2 regions of the Flavobacterium sp. AC267 genome follow, and region 2 is predicted to be linked to the other one. Evidence: riboswitches for the same ligand, from Rfam matches in the RefSeq annotation. Region 2 holds a riboswitch; the other holds the start of a gene.

Region 1 (15,219 bases), 3.5 Mb from region 2:
GGATTGGTTCCTTCGCGTGATGCTTTATTTGTTGAAGATAAGGATTCGCCTTATGTGAACTTGGTGGTAAGCCGTGAAGACAATAAAAACGAAGAAAAAGTAAAACAGTTTTTGCAAGCTTTTCAATCTGCTGAAGTTGAAAAAGCGACAGAGCAGGAATTTAAAGGCGGAGCGGTTAGAGGATGGTAATTTAGTCCTTTTAGTTCTTAGTGATTAGTGATTAGTCCTTAGTGATTAGTGATTAGTACTTAGTGATTAGTTGTTAGTTCTTAGTGATTAGTTCTTAGTGATTAGTTGTTAGTGGTTAGTTCTTAGTCCTTAGTGATTAGTTGTTAGTTCTTAGTAATTAGTCTTTAGTCTTAGTTCTTAGTTCAAGTGATTAGTCTTAGTCCTTTGTTCTTAGTTTTTAGTCTTAGTAAAATAGGAGTTATGAGTTAGAGTGTCTGACTTATAACTCCTAATTTTTTATACTATAATGCCTAGATTGAACCCCATAACTTTATAAAAATAACAAGTTGATTTTGTAACATTTGAAGCTGGTTTCTACTTTAATTTAGGAGATATTTCTAAAACAAAAATCATGAGATCGATTTGGACAGGTTCAGTAAGTTTTGGTTTAATTAATATTCCGATAAAAATCTTTTCTGCAGTAGAGGAAAGCAGTCTTGATATGGATATGCTCGATAAAAAAGATCATGCTCATATCAAGTTTAAACGTGTTAATGAAGATACGGGTAAAGAAGTTGATTTTGCCAATATTGTAAAGGGCTATAAATTGGATGATAAATATGTCATTCTAGACGATTCTGATTTTGAGGTCGCAGATGCCATCAAAACCAAAACTATTGATATTGAAAGTTTTGTTTTAGAAAAAGAAATTCAGAGTATTTACTATGAACAACCATATTATCTCGAGCCAGATAAAGGTGCGATGAATGCCTACGGTTTACTTCGTGATGCGGCCGCAGGCATCTGGAAAAGTGGGCGTAACGCGCTTTGTTTTACGAAATAAAGAAAGTCTTGCGATTTTAAAACCATATAAAGATGTAATTGTTTTAAACCGAATTCGCTTTGAACAGGAAATAAGAAGCACGAGCGAATTAAAACTGCCTCCAATGTCCAAAAAATCTACGAAAGAAATGGACATGGCCGAAAAACTAATCGATCAGCTTACGGAGAAATTTGATATTGCCGGGTTTAAAGACGAATATACCGCCAAACTTTTGGATATTATTAAAAAGAAAGCCAAAGGAAAACCACAAAAAGCATCTCCAAAACTAAAAGTAGTACACAAACAAAGCGACGATTTAATGTCAATGCTGAAAGCAAGTTTGGAAACGAAAAAGAAAAAATCTTCTTAATCGGTTTTGTTTTCTTCCAGTTTGTGAATAATCTTTTTAATGTTGGCGCCTTTTGATAAAACAGGTTTCCATAAATCGCCTTTTTTCTCAAAACGAGACAGCACATTTTTAATGGTAAATTGCGACGGATGTAATTTTTCTGTTACTTCACTCCATTCCAAAGGCGTTGAAACCGTAGCGCCAGGTTTTGGTCGAACGGAATAAGGTGCGACCAAAGTTTGTCCTCTTCGGTTTTGCAGAAAATCGATATACAATTTGTTTTTTCTCTTCTTGATGCCGCGTTCAATCGAAGTAATTTTGGGAAGTCTGGCGTGCACTTCTTTAGCAATTAATTCTGCTAAAATCTTGATTGAATCATAATCGTACTGCGCTCCAAGCGGAATGTATATGTGCAGTCCAGTGGCGCCAGAAGTTTTGCACAGACATTCTGTATCCAATTCATCCATGACTTCTTTGACTACTAAAGCGGTTTGTACAACAATTGGAAAATCATTTTCTGTCGCAGGGTCCAAATCGATAACAAGCCAGTCTGGATTTTGAATCTGCTTGATAGTCGAATTCCACGGGTTCATTTCAATACACCCTAAATTTGCCATATAAAGCGGCGTTTCCTTATCATTACAAATCAAATAATTAACATCGTCATCATTTGATTCAGAGAATATTTTTTTGGTTTTAAGCCATTTCGGCGTTTTATCCACATCGACATCTTTTTGATAAAAACTAGGCGAATCAATGCCATTAGGAAAACGGTTCATAGATTCTGGACGATCTTTTAGGTACGGAAGCATAAGCTGCGCCACTTCATTATAATATTGGATAATGTCGCCTTTTGTAATTCCGTCTTTAGGAAAATAGATTTTATTTTGATTTGTTAAATGCAAAGTCGTTTTTCCAATTTTCAAATCGTAATCATTTTCGGTTTTCTGTTCTTTTAAATTTTCCATCGCTGGTATGGTATCATTGGTTTCTTTAGTACTGCTTTTTTTAATATTGCCATTGAAAGTAACTTCGCTGGCTTTTTTGTCTACTCTTAATCCTAAATAAACGGGATGTCTTAAATTGTTATCCTGCGTCCATTCCGAATATTTCACCTGACAAACTATCTTGGGTTTCACCCACTGAATTTTATCCCGCAAAGGAACTTTTTCTTTAAGCGGTGATTTCTCAATAAACAAAGGCTTCAATTTGGTATAAAGTTCTTTTAAAACCGATTCTGTAAAGCCAGTACCGCATTTGCCAATGTATTGCAATTCTTTACCGTTATATTGTCCAAGCAGAATTGCGCCGAAATACTTTCTCGAATTTTTAGGTTCTGTAATTCCAATAATAATCGCTTCTTCTTCGTTAGAAATTTTAATTTTCAGCCAACTATTACTTCTTGCGGCTACAGTATAGGAACTATCTGCTTTTTTGGCTATAATTCCTTCGCTGTTACTTTTTTTGGCTTTTTCAAATTGCTTGATACCATCGCCAACGGTATGTTCAGAATAGAAAATATTGGAAAAAGAATATTTATTAAATAAAATTCTAAGCAGTTCTTTTCGGTCCAGAAGCGATAATTCTGTTATTGGATTTCCGTCGAGATTCAACAAATCAAAAACATAATATTTTAAGTTTCCAATTCCCGTTTTAAGATAATTTTGCGAAGCATCTGGAAATCGGCACGCCCGGCTTCATTTTCAACCACAACTTCGCCATCCAGAATTACAGTATGATCTATTTGTGCCAATTCATCTGCAATGGGTTTAAAATTAGCATCAAACGAAATTTTATTGCGGCTGAATAAATCAACTTTCGGCGGATTAATTACGGCAATAGTTCTGTAACCGTCGTATTTGTTTTCAAAAATCCATTCTTCATCATCAAAAGGTTTTTCGGTAGTGTTGGCAAGCATTGGTTTAACAAAGGAGGCTTCTAATACTTCTGAAACTTTTACTTCAGGTTTTTTTTTGGCCGCTTTTACAGCTGTCTTTTTTGCTTCGGTTTTTGGAGTCAATTTTGCGGCTTTCTTTTCCAATTCTTCCAAAGTTCTTTTAGAAATAACCGATTTATTATTTTCTAAAATATCAGTATCTGTCGCGTATTTGTCTTGTTTTTTAATTAAAAGCCAAGCATTTTCTTGTTTTCCATGAAGTTTGACCAACGAAAATTCACCTTTAAGTTTTTTTCCTTTTAAGATAAAACTCAAACGTCCTTTTTTAAGATCGGCTAATAATTGTTTTTCGTCAGAGGTAGTTTTTTCGTCAGAAGTATACGTTCCATTATCCCAAACGATCACATTTCCAGCGCCATAATTTCCTTCTGGAATTGTGCCTTCAAAATCTTTGTAGCTGTACGGATGATCTTCAACCATCATGGCAAGACGTTTTACTTCAGGATCCATTGACGGACCTTTTGGTACCGCCCAGCTTTTGAGCACGCCATTCATTTCTAATCTAAAATCATAATGCAAATGAGAGGCAGCATGTTTCTGAACCACAAAAATCAACTCATCTGCCGATTTTTCAATTTTTCCTTTCGGCTCACGCGTTTGTTTAAAATCTCTTTTTTGGTTGTATTTAGAAAGTGACATAAGCTTGAGTTAATAATTTTGCAGTGTTAATGAAATAGAGTACAGTGCATACGCAACAATTGCAAATATTACATGGGCAAAGAACAGCTGAATATAATAACCCTTAAAATCAATTGGGGGTTGATGATGGGTCATACTGAAAATAATTATCCAGCTGATTATGCCAATTACACCGCTGATAGCCCCTAGTAGCAGAGCGCTGAGTGGTGAAATTGGAGCAATATTCTTTACCCAAACAATATGATATCCAACGACAAACAAAAAACCAATTACATAATGTAACAGCCATCCCCAAGTTATTTTTGATTGGGTCGAAAGATCAATTTTCATTTTGTCAATGGCGTAACCTAAAAGCACCGGCTCTTTATATAATTCTCTAAAACTTTTAGACATTGCATAACTAAACCACGTCATGGCTGATGTTGCCGCAATAGAAACTAAGACTAATTGAAGAGTTGTATAAATCATAATTAGGTGTCTTTTGGAAAATAACGTGCATCAAAGTTACTTTCCAAATGCCTATTCAGATTATAGTATTAAATTTACAAATTACATAATTGACAGTATATGAGATACTTTGTCTTAGTGAGGATTCTTGAATTGTAAATTTTATTCGTTTAAAGAGATAACAGTTTCGAGACTTTCGCTTAAAATAGTTACGGCTTTTTCCATTTCTTCTTTTTCCAAATGACCAAATCCTAAGCGTGTTGCGGTAAGGTTTTTGGTTTGGTATAAAATAGTTTTCGGCAGGAATAATCCGTTATTATGACATTCTTTCTGCAATTTTATAAGGTTGAAATAATCCTGCCATTCTACCCAGACAGCTAAACCTCGTGGCGGGATTTTAAATTGAATTTTGTCTTTTAGTTTTTCATTGAGCGACGAAACAAAATAATCTCGGCGTTCTCTGTAGATTTTTTTATTTTTTTTCGAAAGACGATGCACTTCACCTTCCGTAATCCATTCTGTTAAAACCTGTTCTTTAATCACATCAATTCCGGGTTCGAGTATGTTTTGATGTTTTTCCAGTTCTTTAATAAATTCAGCTGGACCAGCAACAAATCCGTAACTGAATCCCGAAGGAAGCGATTTTCCAAAGGATCCTATATAAACTACGCGCTGGTTCGAGTCGAATGCGGCTAAAGGCGACACTGGATTATTATCATAATGAAAATCAAAGTCATAATCATCTTCCAAAATAACAAAACCGTATTGATTGGCTAATTCCAAAACTTCAATTCTTTTTTTAGCGCTAAGCAGAATCGTAGTTGGATAATGATAATTGGAAGTAAGATACAAAACTCTGATGGTAGAAGTTTCGCAGATTTCTTTCAAGCGTTTGGTATCAATTCCATCTTCATTCACAGGTATCGAAATAATCTGCGCTCCCGTATTGGTCAATGTCATATTGGACATATAATATCCGGGAGAAGCCACCACAACTTTATCGCCAGAACCAATAAGGACTTTTGTTACGAGGTACAAACCAATTTCGTGACTGCTTGTAGTAAGAAGATTAGAAGTCGAAATTCGAATTCCTCTCGTAAGGTTTAAGTAATTGGAGAAATGAGTTTTAAAATTAGAATGCGAACGCAACTGAATTTCTTCGTAGGTTTTGGAGGTTTTTCTCCTTTTTAATTTAGAAACATAAAGTCTCGCCAAAACATCTGTTTGTACCAATCGCAAATCTGGCATTCCGTCATTAAATTGAAAAGGCAGATTGCTGATTTCTGTTGGATTTTCGAGAATAGTAGAACGCTGAAAAGTAAAACCAGCAGGTATTTCAGATTGATTTTGTTCTTTTAAAATTGGAAATTCGGCCTTATTTTTTTTCTGTCGCGATAAAATAAAAGTTCCTTTATTAGGAAGCGTTTCAATCCAGCCCTGCGATTCTAGATCCTGAAAAGCTTTAATCAAAGTGTTTCGGTTTACCGCCAATACTTTACAGAGAATTCGCGTGCCCGGAAGTTTTGTTCCCTCTGGAAGGAAACCCGTTTGTATGGCTTTAATAAATTCAAAAACAAGTCGCAGGTAAATTGCTGTGCTTTCTTCTGGCTTAAGCTGAATAAAGCTTCTAAAAGGAATTTGAACCGGACTATCCATAATTATAAAACTGGTATACTTTATTGGTACGGCAAGGTACTACTTTTGCCAAAAAAATAATAACCAAATGAAAAAAATCTATATTGCTGTCTTTTCAGTAATTTGTACCAGTTTTTACGCGCAGACACAGGATTCCATTACTAATATGGAGGAAGTAATAATTAATGAAAACCGTTTTAGTACGCCAATTTCGAAGCAAAATAGAAATGTGTACATCATTTCAAGTGAAACCATTAAAAAGCTTCCAGGAAGAACGCTTCAAGAAGTATTGCAATATGCAAATGGAGTAGATATTAGACAAAGAGGACCGTTTGGAACGCAGGCCGATATTAGTGTTGACGGCGGTAGTTTTGAGCAGACAGTTGTTTTGTTAAACGGTGCTAAAGTAATCGATTCGCAAACGGCTCATAATATGCTTAATTTGCCTCTTCCGGTTGAAGCAATTGAAAGAATTGAAGTAGTTCGCGGACCAGTCGCAAGAACTTTTGGAATCAACAGTTTGACGGGTGCGATTAATATTGTGACCAAAAAACCAACAGATTCTGGATTTTTAGTAAGTACATACGCCGGATCTAATTTTGAAAAAGATACTAGAGATACAGGAGATACTTTTTATGGCGCCGGAGTTCAGGCGGGAGCTGTTTTGGGAAAAGAAAAACAACAGCATTTAATTTTTGCTTCTCATGACAAAAGCAATGGTTACCGTTATAATACTGCATTCGAAAACAATAAAATTTTCTATCAGGGAAATGTACAGATTAATGATTCTAATGAAATTTTAGGTTCGGCAGGGTATATTAACAACGGATTTGGAGCCAACGGATTTTATGCGGCGCCGGGCGATATTAATTCTACCGAAATTGTACAAACTACATTTGCCAACATTCAGTCGAAGCATGCTATTACAGAAAACTGGAAAATTATGCCGAGAATAACCTATAGATACAATTATGATGATTATCGTTATTTAGGAAATGCTAATTTAAATGTTGGAAGAAGTCAGCATTATACCAATTCTATTGCGGGAGAGTTGAACTCTACCGTTAAATTATCTAAAGGTGAAATTGGTTTTGGAGCAGAATTTAGAAATGAAAATATTCATTCGTCTAATATTGGCGATCACGATCGTGAAAATGTTGGACTTTATGCGGAATACAGAACAAGTTTTACAGAAAAATTAGACGTAAATGTTGGTACTTATCTAAATTACAATTCCGATTATAAATGGCAGATTTATCCAGGTATTGATGCAAGTTATGCCATTACAGATACGTTTAAAATTATTGGAAACGTGGGAACAAGCCAAAGAATTCCATCATTTACAGATTTGTATTTGCAAGCAAACAGGAAATATTGGTAATGCCGATTTAGATTCTGAAAATGCTTTTCAAAGTGAAATTGGTTTTAAATACATCAAGAAAGCTTTAAGTTTTAATGCAAATTATTTCTACAGAAAAATAGACAATTATATCGACTGGATGCGTAATGCGACAACGGTGCCTTGGCAGAGTCAAAACACAGGCGATTTAAAAACAAACGGAATCAACTTGCGCGGTAATTATAGATTTGATTTTTCTAAAGATTCGAGATTGAATATTCTTTTGGCTTATACGTACTTAGATTCTCAATTTGAAAGTTCACGTACCGAAATATATTCTAAGTATCTTATTTCTTCGTTAAAACATCAAATTACGAACACAATTGATTATCAGTATAGAGATTTCTCTGTATTATTTGCAACTCGTTTTAACGAAAGAATCACAGGCCCTTCCTATTGGGTAAATGATTTTAGAGTAAGTCAATCTATAAAGAAATTTACAATCTTTTTGGATGCTCAGAATATTTTTAATGCGACTTATTATGAAGTAGGAGCAGTGCCGTTACCTTCAAGATGGTTTACTCTTGGAGTGAAAGTGGTGACTTTCTAAGAATAAATATTTTACTTTAGTTAGATAAAAAGCTTGTAAATGTAACGTTTACAGGCTTTTTGTTTTTTTAGAACAATATTCAATCAATTTCAATTATGAATGTTAATATAAAAATTTATAGAAATACTGTAAGATTAACCGTTTTATTAATAGTTACTTAGCTTTTATAAATATTTAAAACATTTGTTATGAAAGCTTTATTGAAATTGAATATCCTGTTTCTTGTTGTTTTGGTCGGATTATTATCTTCTTGTAAAAAGAATGATGGTTACAGCGATAAAATAGAAACGAATATAGTTCCCGTTGATAGTACAGAAACACCAAAAGATACTACAGCAAATGCGCCGAGCGATCAAACTAATATTGAAACAACTCAAAGTGCAGAAGCTGGAACAACTGCTCGCGACGAATCTAAAAGTACTGAAGGAACAGGAAGCGGACCAGGAGAAAGTGTACAAGACGGTTCTACCTATACGCCTGCAAAAGGAGTACAGAAAGACAGTGTTAAACTACAGACCGAAAGTGCTAAAAAGAGAAAGAATAAATAAGCAAGTCTGGTTTAAGAGGCAGTTACAAAACTCATTTCAAAAGCGAAGTGAGTTTTTTTATGCGGTTAAAAATGCTTTTGAAGTTCATTTATTCAATAAAGAGTATGAATCTAAAATTTAAACAAACATTTTTAGCTTTTAAATTGATGTAATTCAGTGTTTTAAAGTGCTTTAAGTTAATCTGTTTAAATAATTATCAAAAAAATATTCCTTAATACTACTAATTTGATAGAATTAATATATATATTTGTACCACAGAAAACTTCTGTGTGATACTTATCCAGAAAGACTGAGGGAATAGGCCCATTGACGTCTTAGCAACCTGTTGCCAAATAAGGTGCTAAATCCTTCCACTACGGTGGATAGATAAGAAGATTTCCTCAAATCTGAATAAGTTCATTAGTACTAAAATGATTTATTTTAAAATGAAAAACGAATCAATCTTATATACGAGTTATGAACTTTTGAATTTAATTTTCGAAGAAAATAGTCTTGCTTTTTTTCGAATGTGAAGACTTAAAATTCTCCCTTAATTTTTTTATTAAACTATATTTTCTAGAAGCCTTTTGACTTTGGCCTGGGAATTCTTTTGTCTCAACTTAAACTAAAAATCAAAATAAAATGAAAAAAATACTATTAGGTTTTGCCCTATTTTTTGGAGTTATCCAAACTCAGGCACAGGAAAACAATTTACAATTAAAAGGTACTGTTGTAGATACCGTGGTTCCATATGTTTACTTGCAAAAGTTTCATAATAAAATGTTTACTACGATTGATTCGGCAAAAGTTAAAGATGGAAATTTTAGCTTTACAACCAAAGTTAAAACTCCAGAATTATACGGATTAAGCGTAAACACAGAAAATAGTCCGTTCTATATTTTCCTTGAAAAAGAACCAATTACCGTTAAACTTAGTCCGCTTAAATATTACAGTACATCTGTAGTTGAAGGTTCAGCTTCTCAGACTTTGTTTGATACGTACAGAAAAACGAAAGATCTAGAAATTAGTAAATTCATTACAGAGCATCCAAAATCCATTGTTTCTGCTTACGTATTATACAGAAATTGGTCTTATCGATTAACTCCAGAGCAAATTACTCAAAATATTGCCCTGCTTGATAAAAGTCAGCAAAATAACACTTACGTGAAAGAATTAAAAGAACTGGTTACTGTTTTAAACGGATTATCGGTTGGAAAAAAAGCCCCTGATTTTACAGCAAATGATCCAGAAGGTAAACCAGTTCATTTTTCTGAAAATCTGAAAGGATATACTTTAGTAGATTTCTGGGCTTCGTGGTGCGGACCGTGCCGAAAAGAGAATCCAAATATTGTAGCGACTTACAAAGAATTTCACGATAAAGGATTCAATATTGTGGCAATTTCTTTGGATAAAAAGAAAGAAAACTGGGTTAAAGGAATTCAGGACGATAATTTAAACTGGACTCAAGTATCAGATTTGGCTTTTTGGAACAGTGCAGTCGCTAAATTATATGGCGTAAGAGCAATTCCAGCAAATTATTTAGTGGATTCAAAAGGCATTATCGTGGCAAAAAATCTGCACGGAGAAGAATTGCAGGCTACGCTTAAATCGCTTTTAGAAAAGTAACTTTTTTGTAATTCTTGAGGAACGAAGAATCACACGCGGAATTTGCCAAATAATGTTGAGATTCTAGTGCGATTCTTCGTTCAGAATGACAAACAAACTTCAATTACTTTGAAGTTTTTGAATTCTTCAAAGAAGATTCAATCAATAATAAATTTAGTTAATATAAAATGATAAGGAAATGAATGCTATTGAGACACAAACGAAACCAATTGAATTAGAAAGCTATTTTTCTAAGTTTAGAGAAAATACAGTAGGTGTAGATCATACTTTTAGATCGGTTTATGGAAAACAAAATCTGTTATATGCAGATTGGGTTGCCAGCGGCAGATTGTATGCTCCGATCGAAGATATTATGCTCAATAAAATGGGACCGATGATTGCCAATACGCATTCACTTTCTAGCCAGACAGGAAAGACTTCAACTTATGCCTATCAATATGCGAGAGATATCATTAAAAAATCGGTGAATGCAAATGAATCTGATGTTTTGATTACAACTGGAACTGGAATGACGGCCGCTTTGTCGAAACTGCAAAGGATAATGGGACTGAGAGCGATTGATGAAGATGATAAACCAGTGGTTTTTATTACGCACATGGAACATCATTCGAATCAAGTTTCCTGGTACGAAACCAATGCCGAAGTTGTGATTCTGCCTGCTGATGAAAATAATCTGGTTGATCCGAATATTCTTTCTGAAGAAATAAAAAAATATGCAGACAGAAGTTTGAAAATTGGTTCGTTTACCGCTTGTTCGAATGTTACGGGAATTATTACGCCGTATCATGAACTGGCTAAAATCATGCATCAAAACGGCGGACTGTGTTTTGTTGATTTTGTCGCTTCGGCGCCTTATGTCAAAATCGATATGCATCCAAAAGATCCGGAACAGCAGTTAGATGCAATTTTCTTTTCGCCTCATAAATTTTTAGGCGGACCAGGAACTTGCGGCGTTTTGGTTTTTAATGAGGAATTATATAAATCCAATTTTCCGGATAATCCGGGCGGAGGAAATGTAAAATGGACGAATCCGCTGGGCAAATATTGTTATAGCGAGGTCATAGAAGTTAGAGAAGATGGCGGGACGCCAGGCTTTCTACAAGTAATAAGAACTGCCTTAGCTTTGGAATTAAAAGATAAAATGGGCATTTTAAATATTAAAAACAGAGAAAAAGAACTGCTTGATCTTTGTTTTTCTAGACTTCAAAAAATAAAAGGTTTGTCCATTTTAGGAGATCTTCAAACAGACCGAATTGGATGTGTTTCTTTTGTTATCGAAGATATTCACTACAACTTAATCGTTCGGCTTTTAAATGACCGTTTCGGAATTCAGGTTCGCGATGACTGGTCTTGCGCAAGTACTTATGCGCATTATCTTTTCAATATAAACGAAAAAAAATCGGAACTCATTACAAACGAACTTTTAGAAAGAAACCAAACCAATAAACCGGGTTGGGTGCGTTTATCACTGCATCCGATTATGACAAATGATGAAGTTACGTTTATCTGCGATGCAATTGAACAAATCTCCCTGCATTATAAAAAATGGAAGAACGATTATGTGTATAATGTCGCGTCTAATGAATTTGAAAATCCTGAAATAAAAGAAACAATTTCGCAGGAAGTAAATGAATGGTTTAGGCTGGATTAAGGGGATACAAATATTTATAATACTAATAAACCTGACAGGTTTTTAAAACCTGTCAGGTTTGCTTTGAGATTTATTTAGGATGCAGATCATATCATAAGAAACCTAACAGGTTTTAAAAACCTGTCAGGTTTGTCTTTAGATTAAGATAAAACTTGTTTCAAAAAACGATCATTAGATTGAATATTGTTGCAAATTATAATTTGCAACCTCTTTCTCAATAAAACAGTGTTTTTAATTTATAATTTCGGTGTGAAATGATTTACTAGATTATTCCTGAGATACCTTATGATTAATTTAAATCTTAAACTCCAAATTATGTCTGTGCCTGAAGAATTATATAATATCAGATTTGCGGAACACTTTGAATCTATCAAATTTCTTTACTTAAACAATGAAAAGTTTAGAACAATTTGTGACGATTATTGTAATAATGTTGTTGATGCTCAAGTTTATCAGAAGAAATTTGAAAAAAATTTCCGCCGTAAATTGGAATGTGAAAACTTATCTAAAGAATTAGAAGAAGAAATATTGTTTTTTGTGGTAAGAAGCAGTTAAAACTTGTTAAAAATAAGAGGCTTACGTAAACTCAATATAAATATTACAGATAATGCCACCCTTTTCTTTATGTTTTAGTATTTAACATAAAAAATGTTTAATATTGCGTTTTTTGATCTTCAATCCTTTTTATTAATGCCTCTTTATAGCGAATATGCTGATGATATTTTATTAGATCTTCTTAAGGAAGACGATCAATCAGCCTATACCGAAATTTTTAAAAGGTATTCTAAAATCCTAATTAACCACGCCTATAAAATTCTTGAAAATCAGGATGAGGCCAATGATGTTGTTCAAGAGGTCTTTCTTTCGATCTGGAACAAACGTAACGAACTATCCATTACTGGATCTCTTTCTTCCTACTTATACAAAGCGGTAAAAAATCGAGTACTTAATTATATCGCGCACGAAAAAGTGGTTTCGCGCTACGCTGATTCTATTTCGCACTTTGTTGAAAACGACTATGTTTTTGCAGATTCTAATCTTAGAGAAGAAGAATTAGAATCGATTATAGCAAAAGAAATTGCTTTACTTCCAGAAAAAATGCGGGAAGTTTTTCTCTTGAGAAAAGTAGAAGAACTATCGTATGAAGAAATTGCCCTTCAATTAAATATTACAGACAAAACAGCCAAACAGCAAGTATATAATTCGCTCAAAATTCTGCGTGAAAAACTCAAGTCTTTAATGGGAGTTTTCATTTGGTAAAGTATTATGTTGTTTTTGTTAATTTCTATAGCAGAATCTTACTTATAACAGGCTGATTGGTAAACAAAAAATAACGTATTTCAAGATTTGTTAATGATCTAATAATATTTTTTTAATTTTTTTCGTCATTATCTATGACAAAAGTAATTTCTAACTGTCTTATATAAAACAGGACAAAAATTTCGTGTTGTAATTATGAATAAAACTGAAATCTTAACATTGCTGAAAAAGCATCAAGAAGGTACTTTATCTATGGAAGAAAGCGATAAGCTGGACGCTTGGTATTTACATAAAGCTTCTAACAGCAATTTACAGCTCAGCGAATATGAACTGGAAGACAGTTATAATTATTTAAAATCGAATCTGCCATTACAGCAGGATAGAAAAGTAATTTCTCTTTGGTCAGCGCATTGCTGTTGCGAGCATCAATAGCAGTATTTTTAGGTTCTGGAATATTTTACTTTACAAAACCAAAAGAACAAATTACTACGGTTGCAACAAATCCACAGGAAATTGCTCCAGGAGGAACAAGAGGAATTTTGACACTTTCTAACGGAAAACAAATTGTTTTGTCTGCTATTTCTGGAAAAGATACTATTGCAAAAGAAGGAGATGAAGAAGAAGTAACCATTAAGATGGGCGCAAATGGCGTTATTACCTATGTGATAAACCCAAATGCAGCTGGTTCAAAAGATGATGGTGATTCCTTCAATACACTTTCAACACCAACAGGCGGGCAGTATAATATTATTTTGGCAGACGGTACCAAAGTGTATCTTAACACAGTTTCGTCTATTAAATATCCAACACAGTTTAATGGCGATCAAAGAGTTGTGGAGTTAGAAGGAGAAGCCTATTTTGAAGTAGCCAAAAATAAAAACAAACCCTTTATCGTAAAATCAGGCGATCAATCTATTGAAGTCCTTGGAACGCATTTTAACGTACATGCCTATAACAATGAATCGGTTTTAAAAACTACTTTATTAGAAGGAAGTGTTGCGGTTTCGTATAAAAATCAAAAATCAATTTTAAAACCAGGACAACAGTCTAGTGTTTCTGACAATTTTAGTAAAATTAAAATTAAAGAAGTCGATACCGAAGTCGCAGTTGCATGGAAGAACGGCCGATTTAAATTTGATAATGCCGACTTAAAATCAGTTATGAAACAATTAGAACGCTGGTACGGAATTAAAGTAGAATACCGTGACGATGTTTCGGATGTGAGATTTAATGGAGGTACGTTTATGAATAAAAATTTGTCTGAGGTATTAAAAGTACTTGAGCTTAGTAATATAAAATTTAAGGTTGAAGGAAAAACAATTATTGTATATCCCTGATTTTAAATTTACCCGATTATATTGAGACTATAAACTAAAAAACCAGAAGCAGTTGCGATGCTTCTGGTTGTTATAAAAGTTTATAGCCAGTATAAGTTTGTCCACCTATTGTTTAACTATAACCAAATGTAAATGTATGAAATTTAATTTACAACCAAAAAAACCTTACAAAAAAATCAAAAAAAGGATTCCCAGATCTAATTTTTCTACTTGTTTATGGGGCTTCAGTATGTTATTTATGCTTGCTTTGCAGTTTTACAGGAAAAGCACAGAACATCACCATTAAATTTAAAGATGCACCACTTGAAACTGTGCTGAAAGAAGTGGCAAAACAGGCTAATTACGAAGTTTTTTATACGCAGAAACTGCTGAAAGATTCGAAACCTGTAACTATTAATGTTAAGAATGCTTGCATTAAAGGAAACGCTGAATCAGATTTTTAATTCCCAAAATTTAAAGTACACGCTTACCAACCAAACAATTGTGGTAACCGATGGAAAAGAAAAAGCGGAAAGCTTGGGAAACGGATTAATCGATATCCGAGGAAAGGTCGTAAATAATAAAAATGAACCATTTCCAGGCGTATCGATTACTCTTGCAGGTACTAATAGAGTTAGTGTAACAGATTTTGACGGAAGTTTTACTTTTGATAAAGTACCATCAAATGCCATACTGGAATTAACGGGATTAACGATAGAGAAAAAATCTATCGCTGTAGACGGACGTGCAGAATTGACTGTTGTGGTAGAAGACAAGGTTGTCGCAATGAAAGAAGTGGTGGTGACGGGTTTTCAAACTATAGCAAGAAGTAATTTTACAGGTGCAATTGCTAAAGTTGACGAAAAAACATT
Region 2 (15,219 bases):
CTCTACAATATCTATAGAATAATTATAAAAATGTCGTATTTTAGCGCCAAATTTTTTTTATGGATTTTCAGATTGGTCTTGTGATTGCTGGGTTAGCGGTTGGTTTTATTGTTGGATTAACAGGTGTTGGCGGAGGTTCTTTAATGACTCCGATTTTATTATATTTTGGCATATCGCCTACAACGGCAGTAGGAACCGATTTGCTTTATCTCGCTTTTACCAAGATGGGCGGTGTTTTTGTACATCATAAAAAAGGTAATATAAACTGGAAAATTACGGGCTGGTTAACATTAGGCAGTGTTCCCGCAGCTTTGGTAACACTATGGATATTACATAGCATAAAGACTGATATCGAAACTATAAATCGCGTAATTAAGTACAGTTTAGGGTGGGCATTACTGTTTACTTCTGTTGCGATTATATTCAAAAATAAAATTTTAAAGTTTTCTCAAAAACATGCGGGAGATAAATTTCACAGCGAAAGCCGTACCCAAAATATGCTGACTATAGCAATTGGAGTTTTATTGGGCGCAACTGTAACCTTAACTTCTATTGGAGCTGGAGCATTGGGAACTGTAACTTTGTTTTTTCTTTATCCTTTACTTCCAACTCCTCGTTTAGTAGGAACTGAAATTGCGCACGCTGTTCCGTTAACTTTAGTTGCCGGAATTGGGCATGCTTCTATGGGAAATTTAGATTTAGCACTGTTGGGACAATTATTATTAGGATCTCTTCCCGGAATTTATATTGGCGTAGACTTAAGTGGAAAAGTTCCTGATTTGTTCCTTAGAAATGCCATCGCTGTTATGCTTTTCCTAGCAGGATATAAATTAATTTTTTAGAATAAATATTTCTTCGTCCTTCAAGGTTTTCAAAACCTTGAAAGTGTGATTTTAATAAAGACCTACAAGGTTTCGAAAACCTTGCAGGACAGTAGATAGTACATAAAAAAAAAGACCATTTTCACTAATATGAAATGGTCTTTTTTTATTTTTAAAAGCAACTTCTAAAAATGCAATATCTGCCAATGAATTACTTTCTAATATTTTAAGGGTATTATCTCTAACCTCAGTCATTAAACGTCTTGTCGCACAAGTAGTTTCATCATCGCAGTCGTCGCATCTTTCGTAAAAGTTATGACTCGCACAAGGCAGTAATGCAATTGGACCTTCTAGAATACGATAGACTTTCGCCATACTAATGTCTTTAGGATCTTTTATCAGGTAATAACCACCGCCTTTTCCTTTTTTTGCTCCAAGAAAACCAGAGTTTCTCAAAAGCGACAAAATACTTTCTAAAAATTTAATCGAAATATGTTCACTTTTCGCAATTTCGGCAATTTGTACAGGTTCGTTATTGTCTCTCCTGGCTAAATATGTAAGGGCTTTAATTCCGTATTTTGTTTTCTTTGAAAGCATTTTTATATTTTAGATTGTAATTGTAAATTATAGTCAAAATGGACTAAAAAAACAATAAACATATTTTCTTGCAACAAAAATAATCTTTTTAAATGAGAATATAACAGATCTAAACCTATATTCTACTAAATTAGTATAGTTTAAGTTAGTTTGCATCATTTACTCCTATTAAATTTAAACTATAAAACATTTCCATATCATTTTCTAGGTCCTTTTTCTCTACAACGAATGTTTTAGAAATTGAATCGTGCCATATTCTTTCTGACTTACCTAAAAATGAAAGCGCATCAAAAGGAATTAGACGACATAATGTTCTTATACAAATAGCTTTAAAATTCGGTCTCAAACCATTTTCATTTACGACAATACTACCTGTAATAATCTTTCCTATTGTTCTGCCAAAAAATCCTTCTAGCACTAAATAATAAAACATTGCAAAAGAAAGATAAGTCCCAAACATTCCAAGTTTTATCATTATTTCCACCAAAATCTCGTATATAGCCCACTGCAAAATATTCCCAGTAATTACGACCAATAAAGTAAAAATAAATATCGTGACGAGAATAAATACAAAATCAATAAGACAATTAAAAAAACGATCTCGATCAGAAGTTAAAATTTTCTTTTCCACCACATATATAGAAGTACCCAATTGTATATTGAATTTGAATTATTACTCTTTTTTAATTTCAACCTCAGCAAAAATATATTTTTTAGTGAAACAATCTTGAAAAAAGAATGACGATTTTAATAGTAAATAATTTACAGTTAAAATCGTCATTAATAAAGTGAGCGAATCTAATATCTAAAATCAGAAATCTAAAATTAATTATCCAATGCCTGCTTTAAATCGGCAATTACGTCTGCGACGGTTTCTAAACCAACAGAAACACGAACCAAACCTTGCGTAATTCCAACTGCCAATTGATCTTCTTCAGATAATTTGCTGTGCGTTGTAGAAGCTGGATGTGTTACAATAGTTTTAACATCGCCAATATTTGCAGAAAGTGAACATAGTTTAATTTTGTTCAAAAATTTTCTTCCTGCTTCAAGACCGCCTTTAATTTCGATAGCAATAATGTTACCTCCTAAAAGCATTTGTTTTTTTGCAATCTCATATTTTGGATGTGATTTCAAAAACGGATATTTCACACTGTTAACATTTGGATGACTTTCTAAGAACTCAGCTACTTTTAAGGCATTTTCGCAATGTCTGTCCACGCGAACTGCCAAAGTTTCCAAACTCTTTGATAGAACCCAAGCATTAAATGGTGACATTGCCGGCCCTGTATTTCTTGAAAATAAATATATCTTACGAATTAACTCTGCATCTCCAACTGCGACACCTCCAAGAACACGTCCTTGTCCATCCATTAATTTTGTTGCCGAATGAACTACAATATGTGCACCATATTTTATAGGCTGTTGAATGTAAGGTGTTGCAAAGCAATTATCTATTATTAAAATTAAATTATGCTTTTTTGCAATTTGCCCTAACAATTCTAAATCAATTACATCTACACCCGGATTTGTTGGTGTTTCAGCGTAAAGGATTTTAGTATTTGGCTTTATGAAACTTTCAATCGTTTCCGGCTTATTGATATCAAAATAAGTGGTTTCAATATTCCATTTTGGAAAATACGTCATAAATAGTGCATGAGTCGACCCAAAAACACTTCCTGCAGAAACAATGTGATCTCCTGAATCTAACAATGCGACAAAAGTAGAATAGATTGCGACCATTCCAGTTGCAAAGGCATAACCTGATGCCGCACCTTCCATTGCACATACTTTATCTACAAATTCTGTAGTATTTGGGTTGCTAAAACGAGAGTAAATATTTCGTACTTTTTCTTCTGTAAAAGAGGCCCTCATATCTTCTGCATCTTCAAATACAAAACTTGATGACAAATACAGAGGACTGGAATGTTCCTGAAATTGAGTTTTTTCTAAATGTGTACGTATTGCTTGGGTTTCAAAACCAAATTCTTCTTTATTCATTGTGTTGTTATTTTGTTTTTTTGTTTCAAGTTTCAGGTTTCAAGTTTCTAAACTAAAATCCAAACTAAAACAAGTCAATTATTTATACTCATTCAGAGCATTTTCTAATTATTTAATTGACTAATTATCTAATTTATAAAGCTTCGTTGTTTAAGACAACTTTGTATTTAATTGTTGCTGTTGGCTCAACCGTTTTGGCTACTGAACAGTATTTTTCGAAAGAAAGCTGTGCGGCGCGCTGTGCTTTCTCCGGATTGATATCGCCTTCTAAATAAAAAACCACATCGATTTCTTTAAAAGGTTTTGCTTCGTCGATTTGTACGCGTGTACCTTCAACCTCAGCATTAAAAGAAGTGATTTCCTGACGCTGTTTTTTCAGAATGGAAATCATATCAATTGCACTGCATCCTGCAACACCCATTAAAACTAATTCCATTGGACTAGCACCTAAATCACTTCCTCCAAATTCAGCTCTGCTGTCAACGTCAACTATATGACCTCTTTCATTTTTTACTTTAAAATGAAACGCGTCGTTTACTCTGTTTAAGGTTACTTTCATTGTGTTGTTATTTTTTTGTTTTTGTTTTATCAGTGTAATTTCCACAATCTTGCCATCTCGACGTAAGGAGAAATCACACCAGTTGATCTATAACAATTGTCGAGTTTCTTTGACGAGTTTCGCGTGTGATTTCTCCTTCGTCGAAATGACAAACTGGAACCGATTTAGAAAATCTAAAATCTGAACTCTAAAATCTAAAATAGGATATTACCCTTTATCCGATAATCTCAAAATATCTCCAAAAACTCCTCTCGCCGTTACTGCAGAACCTGCACCAGCTCCCTGAATTACGATTGGACGATCTCCGTAAGATTCTGTATATATTTCGAAGAAAGAATCAGAACCTTTTAATCCGCCTAAAGCTGTATCTGAAGGTACTGAAACTAATTTCACTTCTAAATTTCCTTTGTCATTCTGCAAATCTCCAGACAATTCTCCAATGTATCTTAATACGTGATTTGGCTGTTGCTCTGCTTTTATTTTAGCATAAATTGGATCAAATTCTTTTAGTTTTGTCAAGAAATCAGAAGCGCTTCCTTCACGTAAATGCTCTGGAATAAGATTCTGAATCGAGATTTCTTCAAACTCATTTTGCAAATCTAATTCTCTCGCTAGAATCAATAATTTTCTTCCGACATCATTACCGCATAAATCTTCACGCGGATCTGGTTCTGTATATCCGTTATCAATTGCTTCTTGCAAGATTTCGCTGAAAGGCGCATCTTTAGCAGAAAAATTATTAAATAAATAACTTAATGTTCCAGAGAAAACTCCCTTAATTTTAGTGATATTTTCTCCCGAAAGATGCAATAATTTAATCGTATCAATTAATGGCAATCCCGCACCAACATTGGTTTCATACAAATAATTCTTTTGGTTTTCGGTCAAAGCTTTTCTCAATTCTTTATAAAAACCATAGCTTAATGTATTGGCTACTTTATTCGAAGAAATTAAATCAAAACTGCTTTCTACAAGCGGAATATAGTTTTCTACAAAAGTGGCACTTGCTGTATTATCTATCGCAATTAAGTTTTCTAAATGATGATCATTTGCATAAGCGATAATATCTTTAATCGTGTAAGCTTCACCTTTCGTTTCAATTTCATTTTTCCAGTTTGCAGGAACCCCGTATTTATTTAAAAGCAGTTTTTTTGAGTTTGCAATAGCAAAAACATTCAGCTTAATATCTTTACGTTTTTCAATAGTCGCGACCGATTCTAAGATTTGATTGATTAAAGTGCCGCCAACTAATCCGTGACCGAAAATAGCGATGTTTATCTTTTTTAGAAACACCAAAAATCTCTCCGTGAATTACGTTTAAGGCTTTGTTTAATTCTTCTTTTTTAACAACCAAACTCACGTTTTTACCCGTAACGGTGTTGTTAAATAAAATAGGAACAATTTTATTTTTGATTAAAGCTGTATACGGTTTGTGGAATGTACTTAAATCCTGTCCGATAATCGAAATTACCGATACATTATCTGTAACCGTAATTTGATTCACATCTTTAGAATAAAAGTCATTTTCGAACTCTTTTTCTAGTTCAACCATTGCAAGTGTAGCTTTTTCAGTCGCTACAACAAGTCCAATTCCTCTTTCTGAAGAACCTTGCGAAATAATACTTACACTGATATTGTGATCGCCCATTACTTTAAAAATACGGGCATCAACTCCAGCTTTTCCAAGTAATCCGCGTCCTTCCAAATTTACAAGAGAAACGTTTTCTAAAACAGAAAGCGTTTTAATTCCTTCTTTATCAGAATCTGAAGTAATTAGTGTACCGCGGTTTTCATGATTGAATGTATTTAAAATACGAAGCGGAATATTTTTTTCTAATAACGGAATAATCGTTTTGGCGTGCAGAATTGTTGCGCCAAAATTAGCCAGCTCGTTTGCTTCATTAAAAGACAAATATTCGATTTTTTTAGCATCGGCAACTAAATCTGGATTTGCAGTATAGATTCCGTCAACGTGTGTAAAGTTTTGAAGTTCTTCTGCATTTAAATAATTAGCAATTAACGAAGCGGTATAGTTACTGCCATTTCTACCTAAAGTAGTTGTGTCGTTGTTGTTGTTAGAGCCAATGAAGCCTGTAACTATATTAACCGTTTCGCCGTTATGTTCTTTAAAATAATTTACTACGTTTTTCTTTGAAAGCTGTTCCAAAGGCTGTGCATCACCAAATTTAGAATCGGTTTTAAGCAATTCTCTTGAATCTACAAAATTGGCTGGAATTCCTTTTTCTATTAAAATAGCGGTTAATAATTTAGCCGAAAGCAATTCACCTTTTGATAAAATCTGATCTTTGATTTTTTTGCTGTAATCGCCAATCAAACTTACTCCTTCAAAAAGTTTATCTAAAACATTAAATTCTTCCGAAAAATCTACATGCGGATAATCTGATATTTGATATTTTTTAAAATTCTCTAATAATTCTTTATAACTGCCGTTTTTTGCGGCAATGGTTAAGATAAATTCCAATTCATCTGTTGCGTTGCCACGCGCAGAAACTACAACAGCAATTTTTTCACCTTGATTTACTTTATCTGAAATGATTGAAACAACTTTATTAAGTCCTTCTCCATTTGCTAATGATTTACCTCCAAATTTTAATACTTTCATTTTATTTTTTTATTGTTTCTGCCTTAAAAATGTCGGCAAGTAAATGATCTAATTGTTTGTACTCGATTAAAAAAGCGTCATGTCCGTGAACCGAATCAATTTCGCTGTAGAAAACATTGTCTTTAAACTTTTTCAATTCTTCGTAAGTTTCTACGTTTTCTTTTGCTGTAAAAAACAAATCTGAATTAATTCCTACGATATGAATTGAGGCTGATGTCTGCGACAATAAGTTTTCAAAACTTTCACTATTTCTAGTGATATCAATTGTTTTAAGCGACTGATTCATTAATTTATAAGAAGCTAGCTGAAATCTTTCTTCGCAGTTTTTTTCCGTGATGTGCGAGCCAGCTTTCGATATTAAAAATCAAAAGATCTTGATTAACGGTACGCTGAAATTTTTTCTTTAAATGATTCTGGCGATCGATAGCACAACATGGCGTGTATTCTCGCATCTTCGATAGGTTTTGAAGAATTATTTAAAATTTGCTCCTGAAGGAAACAATTGGCAATAAGCCAGTCTGTCGATTTCCAATCGCTTGCAATCGGTATAAGGTGTTCTGTGATATTTGGTTCTAATGCTAAGATTTCCCAGGCAATTCCGCCTCCAACTGAACCTCCAATAATAGCAAAAAGCTTTTCTATATTTAAAGTTTTTATGCCTTCAATAAAAATTCGGGCAACATCTCTGGCAGTAAAATCGAGATAGTTTTCAATTAAAAAGGAATTACTTCCGTTCCCGGGAATATCAAAAGCTAAAATAGTGTAAAGAGAAGTATCGATGGTTTTACCTTCGCCAATTAAGTCATTCCACCAGCCGTTTTCGCCGGTAACTTGTGCGTTTCCTGTTAAGGCATGATTTACCAAAACAATAGGCGCGCTGTACAATGGCTGACCAGCGGTAGTAAAACTTAACGGTAGTGTATGATAAAGCACACCATTTTCTGTGGTGAAATTTTGTATGCTAATAGGGTTTGGTATATTTTCCAATTTTCAAATCTGTTGTATTATCTGATTTGTATCTGGAAATATTAGAAAGAAAAAACTAGTGTAAACTAGAAAAATTCTCGTTGTTATCTTTCCACTTTTGGGAGTGGTAGAATGCGACACCTTCTTCGAATTAACGAAGGGTTGCTAAGGATTCATCGGGTCTAATCCCTCGTCCTTTCTTTATAACATTTCAATACTTTTTTGAACTTAATGGTGCAAATTAACTACTAATTTCTTTAACAAACAAATTTTATCGAAAACTGTTTGTTAAATTTCATAAACATCCTGCAGACAAAAACTCATATACGCAAAAATTTACCGAACAAAAATGCCCAGTAAAATTAAGCAGGCCGAAGCCTATTTTGCGAAACTTTTTAAGTTAAATAAAAAGCGTTTCATTTTCTTTTGAATACATCAAAAACAATAAAGAATTTGGTGTTATTTTTTCAGCATTTTTATCCGTCTCAGTAATTCCGAATCTTGGGTGAACCAATTCGTTTGCTGGCGGCATGGGTTATTTCTTTTTGTTCTTTTGTTTTTCAAAGTAGAAATCGTTTTTGCTAAGTAGTTCAATGTGCTCATGATATTAAGTTTTAGTTTAGTTGCGTTTTATAATGTTTATCTCTTTTTTATCTTTATGTTAACTCCCTTTACGGAATAAAAAAACCCTTTTGGAATTTCAGATACCAAAAGGGTTTAAGTTTTTAAACTCATTTATGCTTTTAGTATCAACAGACGTGCACGCAAATAAGCGCGACAGTAAACATCTTGTTTAGCTGTAAGGATTTATTCATCTGTGATTTATATTGTATTTTAAATTGTTGCATTTGTGTAAAATTAAAAAGCCCCCCAATTTGTTTTGGGAGGCTTTACTATATATATTGTATTCTTACAATTTTTAAGCAATAGACAACCCAGCCTCGGTAATAACCGAAATGGCGCAAAACATTTTGTTGACTTTTAAGTTCATTTGATTTCTAGTAGTTTTTGGGTATAACAAATATGCAAATATTTTTTTTATTACACAAATAAAATTCAAGAATTTAATTACAAAATACGTTAAAAAGTTATTTTTTAACGTCGAAAAACGTCTTACAAAAATAATTTAAAGAAAATTACTGCAAAAACAAGGCTAAACTAAGCATTTTCAACTTTCTAAATTTCCTTAACGAATCAATTTATCAAAGAACATTTCTTATTTTTTCTGCTTTTTTCTAAAAAATTCAGGACCAGACTGCCTCTTTGTTCCTAATTCTTTCGGCAACTTTCAAAATATCGGTTATAATTCCTCGCGAAATTGCCTGTTTACATGGCGACGCACTTTGAATTACAATTGGAACCTGAGCATAAGATTGTGTGTAGATTTCAAAAATGGTATCTGAACCTTTTAATTGTCCAATTGGAGAATGGGCGGGTTCTGAAATCAATTTAACTTCCAGCTTATTTCTTTCTAGATCAAATTCTCCAATATAACGAAGCACGTGATCCTCTGACTGGGTGATTTTAGAAATTTTAAAAGACTTATCTACCTCATCTTTATTAAGTATTCCATTTTTTTCTAGATGCTTTTCTGTTATAAATGGCTGTATCTGAATATCCGAAAAATCAAAATCTTTACCAATTTCTCTGGCTAAAATCAGCAGTTTTCTCGCTGTGTCATTTCCAGACAAATCTTCTTTAAATGTTGATTTCATTAATCCCAAAAGACTTGCATCTTTTAAAACAGATGAAAACGAAACATCTTCTGCCGAAAACCGATTAAAAACATAACTTAAATGATCTGAAAATACGCCTCGAATCTTGGTGATTTTTTCTCCCGAATAATACAAATCTCTTAAAGTCTGTAAAACCGGAATTCCAGTATCAACCGATGTTTCATACAAAAACTCTTTGTCATACTTTTTAAGGTTCAACCTTAGTTCTTTATATAAATCGATTGGCAGTGTGTTTGCTTTTTTATTTACAGCCACAATGTTAAATCCGTTTTTGATGAGCGTGTTATAATGTTTCACCAATTCATCACTGGCGGTTGCATCGACAGCAATCAAATTTTCGAATTCATTTTCTTTAGCAAATTCAATAATATCTTCTACTTTAAAAGGAACTGCCAATTGTCTGAAATTGGTTTCCCAAGCATAACCAACACCTTCTTTTTCAAAAAAAGCTACGGTAGAATTCGTTATAATAGGAAAATGAAAATCTACATTTCTACTTTCCAGAAAAAAATCCTGACTTTCAATAATCTGATTGATCAAAGTACTTCCGATATTTCCAATTCCAAAAAGGATAATGTTTATTTTAAGCTTTGACATAATTTCTAACATTTTAATGTTTAACCACAATAAGACGCACTGCAGTGCGTCTCTACATGGTTTAATTTTTATAATGATGCTTTTCATAAAAAATCACCTTTAGCAATAACCAATCGCTAAAGGCAATTTTTCAAACAAAAAACAAAAAAACCTAATTCTTATTTATACTGTATTGGGAAAGCGAAACACTTTCAAAAACAGTTTGAAGATCTGCGATTAAATCTTCGATATCTTCAATTCCCACAGACAGACGAACTAAATCTTTTGAAACTCCTGTTTCAACTTGTTCTTCATCTGACAGCTGTTGATGTGTTGTGCTTGCCGGATGAATAATCAGCGATTTGGTATCGCCTATATTTGCCAGCAATGAGAATAATTTGGTATCATCTACCACTTTTTTAGTCGCATCAAAACCTCCTTTTAACCCAAAAGTAATGATCCCGCTTTGGCCTTGTGGCAAATATTCCTTAGCTAAATCATAATATTTATTAGATTTTAAACCTGGATAATTTACCCACACGACCTCCTCTTGTTTCTCTAACCATTCGGCCAAAGCCAAAGCATTCTCACTATGTTTCTTGATTCGGATTGGAAGTGTTTCTAATCCTTGAATAATCTGAAAAGCATTAAATGGACTCAAAGCGACACCAAAATCACGCAGTCCTTCGATTCGCGCTTTTGCAATAAAAGCCGCATTCCCTAAAGCTTCGTGATATACTAATCCGTGGTATCCTGCAGATGGTTCGGTAAATTCAGGGAATTTTCCGTTAGACCAGTCAAAATTTCCAGCATCAATCATAACGCCTCCTAATGAAGTTCCGTTTCCAGCGATATATTTAGTTAAGGAGTGAATTACAATATCGGCACCATATTGAATTGGATTTAATAAATAAGGTGTCGCAACTGTATTATCTACTATAAAAGGTACTTTAAATGCTTTGGCTTCTGCCGAAATTCCTTTTAAATCCAAAACGTCTAATTTTGGATTCCCGAGAGATTCCACAAAAAAAGCTCTTGTATTTTCTTTTGCCGCTTTGGTAAAGTTTTCTGGTTTTGAAGGATCTACAAATGTTGTTGTAATTCCTAATCTTGGCAGTGTCACTTTTAGCAGATTGTAAGTTCCGCCATACAAGCTGTTTGATGCCACAATATGATCTCCCGCTTTTAGCAGTGTTAATAATGTTGTAGAAATTGCCGAGGCTCCAGAGGCCGTAACTACAGCTCCTATCCCGCCTTCAAGCGTCGCTAAACGCTGTTCTAAAACGTCATTTGTTGGGTTATTTAATCTTGTATAAATAAATCCAGCTTCGGCAAGACCAAATAGATTGGTCGCATGATCGGCATTATTAAATACATATGATGATGTCTGGTAAATTGGCACTGCTCTAGTCCCTCCGTTTTTAGTAACATCGTGTCCTGCGTGTAGTGCGTTTGTTGCAAATTTGTGTGTGCTCATGATTTCTTAGTTTTTAGGTATTGTTAATACTTTTATATATTGTTATTGAATTTTCTAATTTTAATTGACTTTTAAATTGATTTAAACAAAATGACTTTCTGCTTCTTCTTCCAGATCATACATGTGAAACAATAATGATTTTTGGCTTTTTATATATTGTTCTGGATTATACTTTACAGCTTCATTAATGGACTCTTCAGCTTTATTATTTTTTTGAGAATCTGTTCTCAATAAGTATTCAAATGCGATTGTATTTATATCTAGCGTGTTCATGATTTTTAATTTTAAAATGTTGGAAATAAAAAAGCCCTTTCGGATGGCTTACCAAAAGGGCTTATAGTTGAAACTATAACAAAGATTTTATCTTTCACTTTCGGCAATAGCAAATTGGGATGCACATCGACATCTTACAACACATCATCATTTTATTTACTATTGAATTATTCATTTTATTTTTATTTTTTTTTCACCTATAAGGTCATTAGCTTTTAATCGAACACAAAACTTATATTCTCTTATAAATCTTATTTAAATTACTTTCGGTTTGAACAAAAAAAAACCTCCGCGAATTGCAGAGGTTTTATTGTTATTTTTAGATTTAACTACTAAACAATAGCGCGCTCTGCGGAAGTTCCCGACATCATACAGCACATATTTTTAGCAATTAAATTCATTTTTCTACGTGTTTTGTTTGGCAAATGTGAGAACTTTTTTCCAATCCACCAAACAAAAACTTAATTATTTTCCATTACCCTATCAAATTACTATATTAATGTTAAATTTCTACTATAAAAAATAAAAAAAGTTGAACTTTAATTTGCAAATCAAAATGGTTTTGTACTTTTGCACGCGAATACAGAGGAAAAATTTGAACTGATTGCAACCTCTTCATAATGAAATGGTTCGTTATGAATGCTGAAAAATAGATTTCAGTAGTAAAAAATGCTAAAGCAGAAACTCTCCTTTAGCACTTTCAGCAATTACTTTTTCCTCGCTTAATGTTAATTTAATAAATTATTATGGCTTATTTATTTACGTCAGAATCTGTTAGTGAAGGGCATCCAGACAAAGTTGCAGATCAAATTTCGGATGCTTTAATTGATAACTTTCTGGCATTTGATGCTGACTCAAAAGTAGCTTGTGAAACATTAGTTACTACTGGTCAGGTTATTTTAGCAGGTGAAGTAAAATCAAATACTTATCTTGATGTACAACAAATTGCACGTGAAGTAATCCGTAAAATTGGATATACTAAAAGTGAATATATGTTTGAAGCGAATTCTTGTGGAATTCTTTCAGCTATTCACGAGCAGTCTGCAGACATTAACCAAGGAGTTGACAGAGCTAAGCCAGAAGAGCAAGGTGCTGGAGATCAAGGAATGATGTTTGGCTACGCTACAAACGAAACAGAAAACTTCATGCCATTGGCACTTGATTTATCTCATAAATTATTACAAGAGTTGGCTATTTTAAGACGTGAAAACAAAGAAATCACGTATTTACGTCCAGATGCTAAATCTCAGGTAACTTTAGAATACAGCGACGATAACAAACCAACTCGTATTGATGCAATTGTTATCTCAACTCAACACGATGATTTTGATGAAGAAGCTACAATGCTTGCTAAAATCAAAAAAGATATTATCGAAATCTTGATTCCAAGAATTATCGCTAAAAACCCAGAGCACGCTCATTTATTCAACGATAAAATCAACTACCACATTAACCCAACAGGAAAATTCGTTATTGGAGGACCTCACGGAGATACTGGTTTAACAGGAAGAAAAATCATTGTTGATACTTATGGTGGAAAAGGTGCTCACGGTGGTGGTGCATTCTCTGGAAAAGATCCAAGTAAAGTAGATAGAAGTCTTGCTTATGCTACACGTCATATCGCTAAAAACTTAGTTCTTGCAGGTGTTGCTGACGAAATCTTAGTTCAGGTTTCTTACGCAATTGGAGTTGCTGAGCCAATGGGAATTTTCATTGAAACTTACGGAACTGCTAAAGTTGATTTAACAAACGGTGAAATCGCTAAAAAAGTAGAAGCTATTTTTGATATGCGTCCTTACTTTATCGAACAGCGTTTAAAATTAAGAAATCCAATCTATAGCGAGACTGTCGCTTACGGACACATGGGACGTAAACCGGAAACTGTAACTAAAACTTTTTCTGCTCCGGGCGGACATTCAAAAACAGTTACTGTTGAATTGTTTACTTGGGAAAAACTCGATTTTGTTGACCAAGTAAAAACTGCTTTTGGATTGTAATTTAGATCATTAGACTAGCTTAGATTTTAGACATTCTTAGCTCGCTAAACATAAAAAAAGCCGATTTCTAAATTAGAAATCGGCTTTTTTGCATTTAAACCAAACTGTTTATTAATAAGTTCCGTTTTGCATTTTTGCTAACGTTTCTTTTATTTCGTTTGCAGTTTCTTCTTCACCAACAACAGCTAAATATTTTACGGCCAAAGTCTGTGTTTCGATTGCTTTTTGTTTTTGGCCGTCTTTATAATACAACTGCGCCAAAGTATCTAAGTAATACGGATTGTTTTTAGTGACAACTAAACTGTATTCTGACCATTTAATGGCATCTTTCAAAAAGGCCGCATTTTGAGGTTTTAGTACTACATTCCAAAGTCGCATTATTACTCAAGTCAGAATGATAATCTTTAAACGAATTCCAACCATCGTAGGAATAACTTGAACTCGAATCTAATCCAGAAAAAATTGCATCTAATTTTTCAATTGGACTTGTTCCTGCCAGAGTCGAATCAAAATAAGTATTAAATTCTTTTAGAAAAGTAGTATTTGATCCGTCATTGTCTTCAGTTTGATTTAAATAATCAAAGTAATTTCTATAAGCATCAAAATTTCCCTTTCCTGATGCAATTATCTTTTTATAAATAGAATTGAATTTTTCTTTATTAATAGTTCCATCAACTCCATCTTGAGATGCATAAACGTTTAATTGTAAAGCATTTGAAATTTCTGAAACTACATTTCCAAGACTGTGAATTTCTCCTTCTTTACTATTAAAGGCGACGGTATTATTTTCTATTTCTTGAGAATGTTTAAGCAAGTAATCGATCGCTAAGAAATCGGTATCGTTTAAAATTCTATCTTGATTGTAAAGCTGTTTTGTAAATCCTTGATTTTTGATTTCTTTTACAATTGTTTCAACCAAATACATGTTCGCATTCTTGTCTTTTTGATGCGATTCGATCAATTTTTTCCAGCTTTGTGCAACTTGTTTGCTATCCAAAGTAACTTTGGTAATTACAAACTCTGTTGAATTAGGATCTGTAACTGTGTATTCTGAATCATAATCATAAGAACTTTCTAATAAAGCTGCTTTATTAAAAGCTTTAATCAAATCTGAGTCAGTCTGCCTTTTTATTTTTTAAAACATTGTCCAATGAAACAAAAGCATCTGCTCTTAAAATCTTAAGATAAAGATCTCCAAAATAACTAAATTGATATTGCTGAGCTGTTAAATCTGATTTCGCAGCTGACTAATAAATCCCCTTCTCCATTTACAATTAGCACACTTGGATCATTAGTAATTTTATTACTTTTCAACCATTTTTTATCATCGGCTCCAGCCAAATAATAATTGTAAACATCATAAAGAGCATTGTATTTATCATACATATTATAACCTGTCTGCGTTTCCTGATCTTTTATGACAGCATCAAAACTTTCTTTTGCTCCTTTAGTTTTATTGTCTACTGCAACGACTAAAAATTTATTATCTGCTTCTTTTGTCGACTCAATAGCTTTCTTTAAGCTATTTTCAATTTTTAATTTAAAATCATATTTCGTGTACTCCTGCGATGAAATTGCATAATCTACATTTGT

Evidence for each region. Region 2 has a riboswitch for S-adenosylmethionine ahead of ACZZ95_RS08160 (alpha/beta fold hydrolase). Riboswitches for the same ligand answer to the same signal wherever they lie in the genome.
Region 1: another riboswitch for S-adenosylmethionine. It lies ahead of ACZZ95_RS26725 (redoxin domain-containing protein); the one in region 2 lies ahead of ACZZ95_RS08160 (alpha/beta fold hydrolase).

The regions. Positions count from the first base shown of each region.
Region 1 is NZ_OZ409875.1:5,023,885-5,039,103, reverse strand. Features, by position in the region: gene metQ (methionine ABC transporter substrate-binding lipoprotein MetQ) at 1-189, shown strand, start outside; gene ku (non-homologous end joining protein Ku) at 581-1,012, shown strand; gene ACZZ95_RS26765 (Ku protein) at 981-1,361, shown strand; gene ligD (DNA ligase D) at 1,358-2,956, opposite strand; gene ACZZ95_RS26755 (DNA polymerase ligase N-terminal domain-containing protein) at 2,974-3,936, opposite strand; gene ACZZ95_RS26750 (hypothetical protein) at 3,946-4,404, opposite strand; gene ACZZ95_RS26745 (aminotransferase-like domain-containing protein) at 4,546-6,039, opposite strand; gene ACZZ95_RS26740 (TonB-dependent receptor plug domain-containing protein) at 6,107-7,399, shown strand; gene ACZZ95_RS26735 (TonB-dependent receptor domain-containing protein) at 7,323-7,967, shown strand; gene ACZZ95_RS26730 (hypothetical protein) at 8,156-8,515, shown strand; SAM riboswitch class I at 8,789-8,888, shown strand; gene ACZZ95_RS26725 (redoxin domain-containing protein) at 9,137-10,120, shown strand; gene ACZZ95_RS26720 (aminotransferase class V-fold PLP-dependent enzyme) at 10,299-11,771, shown strand; gene ACZZ95_RS26715 (hypothetical protein) at 12,087-12,326, shown strand; gene ACZZ95_RS26710 (RNA polymerase sigma factor) at 12,420-13,031, shown strand; gene ACZZ95_RS26705 (hypothetical protein) at 13,227-13,463, shown strand; gene ACZZ95_RS26700 (FecR family protein) at 13,448-14,368, shown strand; gene ACZZ95_RS26695 (hypothetical protein) at 14,611-14,811, shown strand; gene ACZZ95_RS26690 (carboxypeptidase-like regulatory domain-containing protein) at 14,774-15,219, shown strand, end outside.
Region 2 is NZ_OZ409875.1:1,549,187-1,564,405, reverse strand. Features, by position in the region: gene ACZZ95_RS08190 (sulfite exporter TauE/SafE family protein) at 60-842, shown strand; partial or broken gene ACZZ95_RS08185 (RrF2 family transcriptional regulator) at 1,011-1,418, opposite strand; gene ACZZ95_RS08180 (RDD family protein) at 1,564-2,070, opposite strand; gene ACZZ95_RS08175 (trans-sulfuration enzyme family protein) at 2,244-3,419, opposite strand; gene ACZZ95_RS08170 (OsmC family protein) at 3,553-3,978, opposite strand; partial or broken gene thrA (bifunctional aspartate kinase/homoserine dehydrogenase I) at 4,186-6,601, opposite strand; partial or broken gene ACZZ95_RS08160 (alpha/beta fold hydrolase) at 6,603-7,588, opposite strand; SAM riboswitch class I at 7,669-7,777, opposite strand; gene ACZZ95_RS08155 (hypothetical protein) at 7,968-8,099, opposite strand; gene ACZZ95_RS08150 (homoserine dehydrogenase family protein) at 8,812-9,900, opposite strand; gene ACZZ95_RS08145 (O-acetylhomoserine aminocarboxypropyltransferase/cysteine synthase family protein) at 10,052-11,356, opposite strand; gene ACZZ95_RS08140 (hypothetical protein) at 11,438-11,629, opposite strand; gene metK (methionine adenosyltransferase) at 12,376-13,626, shown strand; gene ACZZ95_RS08130 (hypothetical protein) at 13,738-13,959, opposite strand; gene ACZZ95_RS08125 (hypothetical protein) at 13,943-14,734, opposite strand; gene ACZZ95_RS08120 (hypothetical protein) at 14,830-15,219, opposite strand, start outside; gene ACZZ95_RS08115 (hypothetical protein) at 15,173-15,219, opposite strand, start outside.